Linked DNA regions of Thiocapsa rosea. The protein of the gene in region 2 interacts with the protein of the main gene of each other region in a pairwise test. Links are inferred from orthologs where the notes say so. Each region holds a gene or a part of one and is shown on either strand. Other genes may lie near its edges. The genes, in order: gyrA and gyrB.

Region 1 (4,179 bases), 1.4 Mb from region 2 along the record:
GGTTTAAGATTCGAAAAGACAGATCATTTTAAATCGCGCCCCCGCTTAGGGCCGTGGATGCACCAAACGGCAAACTCACTCGAAAATCTGCATCTCGCTCCGGACGCGGTTTGGTCTTGATAACACATTCGAGCTTCAAACCGCGAAGGCTCAATGGGTGCGACGCGATCCAGGTTCCGATCTGTTGCGTCATCATGCCGATGGATGGCGCGGTTGTCGATTTTCCGGAGTCGTGCGTGAGCACCTTAAACCGTGCCCGGTGCGGTATGCGTCATGCGTCATGTGTTGGGATGGCTTGGCCGCGCCGGCTCCGACGACTGTCGGAGCCGGCGCGGTTTAGAAGACGCGCGTCCGTTGCCTTGCGCACGCCAAAAACCGTCGACAACGCGTGTTATGCCTCCGGATCGCTGTCGGGATCGGCCTCGGGAGCCTGCTCATCATCGATCGGGTCACCGGTCGGCTCGTCCGGATCTCGGTCCTCGGCGAGGTCTCCGTTGCCCTCCTTCTCGCCATCCAGCGCAACGATCCGCTCGAGATAGACAAGGCGCTCGCCCTCGCCGAGATTGATCAGTTTCACGCCCTGAGCGCTGCGACCCACGACCGGAATCTGATCGATCGGGGTGCGGATCAGGGTACCGCCTTCGGTGATCAGCATGATCTCGTCGTCGGGGCGCACCAGCACGGCACCGACCTGGGCGCCGTTGCGCTCGGAGGTGCTGATGCCGATCACGCCCTTGGTGCCGCGCCCCTTGGTGGGGAAATCCTCGACGCGCGTGCGTTTGCCGTAACCGTTCTCGGTGACGCTGAGTACGGTACCGGGCTCGGCGACCAGGAGCGAGATCACCTTTTGGCCGGGCGCGAGCTGGACGCCGCGCACACCATGCGCTGTCCGGCCCATCGCGCGCACCGCTCCCTCGCTGAAACGCACCGCCTTGCCGGCGGAGGTGAAGAGCATGAGATCCTGCTTGCCGTCGGTAATGGCCACGCCGATCAGGACCTCGTCCTCGCGCAGGTCGATCGCGATGATGCCGCGCGAGAGGGGCCGCGAGAAGTCGTCGAGCGGGGTCTTCTTGACGGTGCCGGCGCTGGTCGCCATGAAGACGAAATAGCCGGTCTCGTAGTCGCGCACCGGCAGTACGGCATTGATGCGCTCGCCCGGCTCGAGCGGCAGCAGGTTGACCATCGGCCGACCGCGCGCACCGCGTCCGGCCTGCGGCAGCTCGTAGACCTTGAGCCAGTAGACCCGGCCGCGACTGGAGAAGCAGAGCACGGTGTCGCGCGAATTGGCGACGAAGATGCGGTCGATGAAGTCTTCTTCCTTAAAGGAGGTCGCGCTCTTGCCCTTGCCGCCGCGCCGCTGCGCCTGATAATCGCTGATCGGCTGGGCCTTCACGTAGCCCTGATGGGACATGGTCACCACGACCTCTTCGGGCGCGATCATGTCCTCCAGGGTGAGGTCGGTGTGGTCGACTTGGATCTCGGTGCGGCGCTCATCGCCGAACTGATCGCGGATCGCCGCGAGCTCTTCGCGGATGACGTCCATCAGACGATCCGAGTCGGAGAGGATCATCAACAGGGCGGCGATCTTGTCGAGGATCTCCTTGAACTCATCAAGGATCTTGTCCTGCTCCAGACCGGTCAGGCGCTGGAGCTGCAGGTCCAGGATGGCCTTGGCCTGACGCTCGCTCAATCGATAGCCCCCGTCGACCAGACCGAAGGCGGCTTCGAGCTCCTCGGGACGGGTGTGCTCCGCACCCGCGCGCTCGAGCATGCCGGTGACCGAGCCGGGCGTCCAGGTGCGCTCCATCAGGCGTTCGCGTGCCTCGGCCGGGTTGGCCGACGCCTTGATCAGGGCGATGATCTCGTCGATATTCGCCAGCGCAATCGCATAGCCTTCCAAGACGTGGGCGCGGTCGCGGGCCTTGCGCAGCTCGAAGAGGGTGCGGCGTGTCACCACATCGCGGCGATGACGGATGAAGTATTCGAGGATCTGCTTGAGGTTGAGCGTCCGCGGCTGACCGTCGACCAGGGCGACCATGTTGATGCCGAAGACCTGCTGCATCTGGGTGTGCTGGTAGAGGTTGGCCAGCAGCACCTCGGCATAGGCGTCGCGCTTGAGCTCGATGACGACGCGCATGCCGTCTTTGTCGGACTCGTCGCGCAGCCCGTCCGGGGCGATCCCTTCGATCTTCTTTTCCTTCACCAGCTCGGCGATGCGCTCGAGCAACCGCGCCTTGTTGACCTGGTAGGGCAGCTCGGTGACGACGATCGCCTCGCGTCCGCTACGCTTCTGGACCTCGACCATCGTGCGGGCACGGATGACCGCGCGGCCGCGTCCGGTCCGGTAGGCTTCCCGGATGCCGCGTACGCCGTTGATGAGCGCCGCGGTCGGGAAGTCCGGGCCGGGCACCAGCACCATCAGCTCTTCGATCGTGATCGCCGGATTGTCGATGAGTGCCAGACAGGCGTCGATGACCTCGCGTAGGTTGTGCGGCGGGATGTTGGTGGCCATGCCGACCGCGATGCCCGAGGAGCCGTTGACCAGCAGATTCGGGAAGCGCGCCGGGAGGACGACCGGCTCGTGCTCGGTGTTGTCGTAGTTGGGGATGAAGTCGACCGTGTCCTTGTCCAGATCATCGAGCAGCGCATCGGCGATGCGGGTCATCCGCACCTCGGTGTAGCGCATGGCCGCGGGCGGGTCGCCGTCTACAGAGTTGTGAACGAAGACGCCGCACGCGAGTAGAAAATTGTGATGGTGATCGACAGTGATGTCGTAGGTATCCGCCCGCACGGTGAGTCGACGCATGCTGACGACGCGATGGTTGTAATGCCTTCCTGCCGTGACGAGCGCCTCGAAGTCGCCAAAATACTCGACAGCCTTATTGAGTCGCGGAATCCAGTTCCGGTAACGATTCGACTCATATAATTCAGGGGTGATGTCACAATCAGGGAATCGTCTCGTCAGATCGTAGACATAGCCTGCGATCTTGCGCTGCATCACCTTCTGCCGATACTCGGGCTTGCTCCAGCTGACGTGCAGCGATTCGACATTAAACTCGTCGGCCAGGTGATGAACGAATTGATAGCGTCCGAGATTCGGCTGGAGGATGCGCAGATAGTCATTCAGTCCAGGCTTGACCGGCGCGGTGTCGAAGACCCCCGGCATGAGACTATCGTCCGGCGTCAAGTCCCGAGCTTCCTTGTAGGAACCATCACGCAGCATGAAGCGATGATCGGGCGTACAGCGGACGACATCGCCGGTGTCCAGGGTGAGCGCCAGCAGCTCGGCGTTGGGGCGGGTCATCCGCGCATGGCGCCCCTCGGCGATCACGATCTTGCCGGTCTCGTCCACCGCGTAGACGTAAAAGATCTCGTCGGACGGTCGCTGCGCCAACTCGGCGAAGGTTTTTTCGGTGCCGTCGGCCAGCTTGATGAGGGTGTCGCCGGTGAAACAGCCGAAGTTGCCTTGCCCATCCACCAGCAGGTAGCGCATCGAGAAGCGCTGCGCCATGCGGACCATGGTGTCGTAGATGGCCGAGTCGCCGTGAGGGTGGTACTTACCCATGACATCGCCGACCACACGGGCGGATTTACGATAGGCACGGTTCCAGACGTTGCCCTGCTCGCTCATCGAGAAGAGGACGCGCCGGTGGACCGGCTTGAGTCCGTCGCGAACATCGGGAAGCGCGCGTCCCACGATCACGCTCATGGCGTAATCGAGGTAGGACTGACGCATCTCGTCCTCGAGATTGATGGGTATAACTTCTCTCGCGAAATCTGCCATGGGCGTGGTGAACCGACGTTGAGGCGTGCCGCGCGGAGCACCGTAACGGGCCGCGATTGTACTGATGGTTAGCCTGTGAAGTTTACCACGCGGGGCAACCCTTCCCCATCCATAACGGTCACTTTGTCGCCGATGCGCCCTATTTCAGGGGCGATCGGAGACCGCGGCGGCCGGTTCGAGGACGACCTGATTGCGTCCGCTGCGCTTCGCCAGATACAGCAGATCGTCGGCCCGCCCCAAGAGCGCATCCGCATCTTCCTCGGGACGACGCTCCGCAACACCGAAGCTCGCCGTGACCCGATAGCTCGCGTCGAGCGGACGTAGGTCGGCCAGACGCATGCGCAGACGGTCGGCGACGTCCCCGGCGACGCGCAGATCCGCTTCCGCCATGACGA
Region 2 (3,352 bases):
CTGCATTCCGATCGACCGGGCCGCGGGACGTCGAGCCATCGTGGAGCTGGTGCGCGAAGGTCTGCGGAACCTGCAGAGCGGGCGGTGGGTGATCGTCTTCCCGGAAGGTACGCGCACGGCACCGGGCTGTCGCCGCCCGTACGCTATCGGCGGGGCTGTCTTAGCCGAGCGCAGCGGTAAACCCGTCGTGCCGATCGCGCACAATGCGGGTTCCTTCTGGGGACGGCAGAGCATCAGCAAGACACCCGGGACGATCGACCTGGTCATCGGCCCGACCATCCCGACGGCGGGGCGGAGCGCTGCCGAGATCAATGCGGCGGTCGAAGAATGGATTGAGTCGACGGTCGCTGCATTGCCTGGACCGGACGCGGTTTAGACGTCCAGATTCTCGACGTTGAGCGCATTGCGCTCGATGAATTCACGCCTCGGCTCGACGTGATCGCCCATCAGGGTGGTGAAGATCTGGTCGGCACCCACGGCATCCTCGATGGTCACCCGCAACAGGCGCCGAGTCTCGGGATTCATTGTGGTATCCCAGAGCTGGTCGGGATTCATCTCGCCAAGTCCTTTGTAGCGCTGAATGCTGTGTCCGCGCTGCGCCTCGGCGAGCAGCCAGCGGATCCCTTCGCCCAACTCGGTAATCTCCTTACGGCGTTCGCCGCGCGCAATGTAGGCTCCCGGCTCGATCAAGCCAGCGACCTTTCGGCCGTAATCCAGGATCTTTGCGTAGTCCGCCGTGTGGAAGAAGTCCAGCGGGATGATGCGGCTCTCCGGAATGCCATGGATCAAACGAACCAACTCCAGCGCGCCAGGACGAAGCGATGTCGGATCGGTGAGACGGAGCTGGTAGTGCAACGAAAGCGACTTGAGCTGATTCAATCGCCGCTCCATGTCGTTGCGCCAATCGGAGAAGGCTCCGGCATCAGCCAGCAGCGCATCGTCGAGCGGTGGCGCCTTGGCCAGCTCGTCGAGAAAGACCGCGTCGTAGCGTGTCGATAGACGCTTGATGATCCCGACGAACACTTGATAGTCCCGCGCGAGTGTTTCGAGCGCGGTACGGGCCAAGGGCACCGTGTCCGCATTGACGTGGAGGTCGGCACCGTCCAGCGCAGCCTGGAGCATCGCGCGGTTCAGGGCCGCATCGTCGAGCAGGTACTCCTCCTGCTTCCCCTTCTTGATCTTGTAGAGCGGCGGCTGTGCGATGAAGATATGGCCGCGTTCCACCAGCTCCGGCATCTGACGATAAAAGAAGGTCAACAGAAGCGTTCGAATATGAGCGCCGTCGACGTCGGCGTCCGTCATGATGATGATTCGGTGATAACGGAGATTGTCCGGGTTGTATTCTTCGCGCCCGATCCCGCATCCCAGCGCCGTAATGAGGGTACCGACCTCGGCAGAGGACAACATCTTGTCGAAACGGGCCTTCTCGACGTTCAGGATCTTTCCCTTGAGCGGAAGGATCGCTTGGAAGGCCCGGTCACGCCCTTGTTTGGCCGAACCGCCTGCGGAATCACCCTCGACCAGATACAGCTCCGAGTTGGCCGGGTCCTTTTCCTGGCAGTCGGCAAGCTTGCCCGGCAACCCTGCAACATCGAGCACGCCCTTGCGTCGCGTCATCTCACGGGCTTTGCGGGCCGCCTCGCGAGCCCGCGCGGCCTCGAGCATCTTGTTGGCGATCGCTTTCGCCTCCGCCGGCTGCTCCTCGAGAAAGATGTTCAACTGCTCGACGACGAGTGACTCGACGATCGCCTTCACCTCGGAGGAGACCAGCTTGTCTTTCGTCTGGGACGAGAACTTCGGGTCCGGCACCTTCACGGACAGGACCGCGGTCAAGCCTTCGCGCGCGTCGTCGCCGACCGGACGGATCTTCTGGTTGCGGTCGAGACCTTCGCGCTCGATATAGCCGTTCAAGGTCCGGGTCAGCCCGGCACGCAGTCCGGCCAGATGGGTGCCGCCGTCCTTCTGCGGGATGGTGTTGGTGTAGCAGAAGATCGTCTCTTGATAGCCGTTGTTCCACTGAATCGCCAACTCGACCGTGACGGATTGCCGCTCGGCGGTGAAATGGATCACGCTCGGGTGGATCGGCTCTTTGTTCTGGTTCAGGTGCTCCACAAAGGCCCGGATGCCGCCCTGGTACTCGAAGATGTCCTCTCGGCCGGTTGCCTCTTCGAACAACTCTATACGCACACCGGAGTTGAGGAACGAAAGCTCGCGAAGTCGCTTAGCCAGGATGTCGTAATGGAACTCGATGTGGGTAAAGGTCTGGTCCGACGGATAGAAGCGGATTTCCGTTCCCGTTGCATCGGTGTCTCCAACGAGCTTGAGCGGGTACTGAGGTTCTCCGAGGTGGTACTCCTGCTGATACAGGCGCCCCCCCCTGGATATCTTCAAAAAAAGGCGATCGGAGAGAGCGTTGACGACCGACACGCCCACACCGTGGAGCCCTCCCGAGACCTTGTAGGAGTTGTCGTCGAACTTTCCCCCGGCATGGAGGACCGTGAGGATCACCTCGGCCGCCGACCTTTGTTCCTCGGAATGGATATCCACGGGGATCCCGCGCCCGTTGTCGGTCACGGAAACCGAGCCGTCATCGTGCAGGATGACACGGATGTTGTCGCAATGGCCGGCAAGGGCTTCATCGATGGAGTTGTCGACGACCTCGAAGACCATGTGGTGGAGACCGGTGCCGTCATCCGTATCGCCGATGTACATGCCCGGCCGCTTACGGACCGCGTCGAGTCCGCGAAGGACTTTGATGCTCGTTGAATCGTAGGTCATGTGGCCTGGTCGAAATGCTGGATCGGTGGGAGGGCTCGCAAACGCTGGCTGCGCGACCGTTGATGGATCGCCGCATCACGCCTTTTTTGGAAGCATGGTGCGCCCCGCTGTCGGTGAGGTGGACGCCGGGGCAAGGCTGCTGCCTGAACACCCCCATTATACGGGAACGGGCGCCGAAGCGCCTTAAGGGCGGCGGGTGCGGATATGGGCAGTGGACGGTGAGGCCGTCAAACCGAGGACAACCTCGTCGGGGTAAGATCGACGATCGCAGGTGGGGTGAGGACGCCATGTTCCACGTGGAACATGGCGTCCGGCATCGTGGATCCATCGGCGATGCCCCCGGACTCGGCGCTCAAGCGTGCGATGAACAGCTGTGCGACCGACTCTCCGAGCACCCGCCAGAGTCGATCAGCGGTGCCTTTGTCGAGCTCGGCATCGACGTCGTCGAGGAGCCAGAGCGACGGCGCGAGCCCGGTCATTCGGTGAACACGTTCTGCCGCGAGCTGAAGAAGACAAACGACCACCTTTGCCTGGCCACGGGAGAGCCTCGATGGAGATCCGTCGCGGCCGATCC

The links.
Region 1: the proteins of gyrB (region 2) and gyrA interact in binary tests that used the Escherichia coli proteins (3 or more experiments, as listed by UniProt). The link is inferred for Thiocapsa rosea from one-to-one orthologs.

What each region holds. Positions count from the first base shown.
Region 1 is NZ_RBXL01000001.1:178,747-182,925, forward strand. What follows is about bases 192-4,052. They hold gyrA (DNA gyrase subunit A), read right to left. Parts: upstream 3,737-4,052; coding sequence 392-3,736; downstream 192-391. Other genes in these bases: BDD21_RS00765 (GGDEF domain-containing protein), read right to left, coding at 3,929-4,052. In the rest of the region: more of BDD21_RS00765, read right to left, coding at 4,053-4,179. UniProt on the Escherichia coli protein: A type II topoisomerase that negatively supercoils closed circular double-stranded (ds) DNA in an ATP-dependent manner to maintain chromosomes in an underwound state.
Region 2 is NZ_RBXL01000001.1:1,596,524-1,599,875, forward strand. Bases 76-3,109 are described here. They hold gyrB (DNA topoisomerase (ATP-hydrolyzing) subunit B), read right to left. Parts: upstream 2,779-3,109; coding sequence 373-2,778; downstream 76-372. Other genes in these bases: BDD21_RS07300 (lysophospholipid acyltransferase family protein), read left to right, coding at 76-376; recF (DNA replication/repair protein RecF), read right to left, coding at 3,006-3,109. Also shown: more of BDD21_RS07300, read left to right, coding at 1-75; more of recF, read right to left, coding at 3,110-3,352. UniProt on the Escherichia coli protein: DNA gyrase negatively supercoils closed circular double-stranded DNA in an ATP-dependent manner to maintain chromosomes in an underwound state.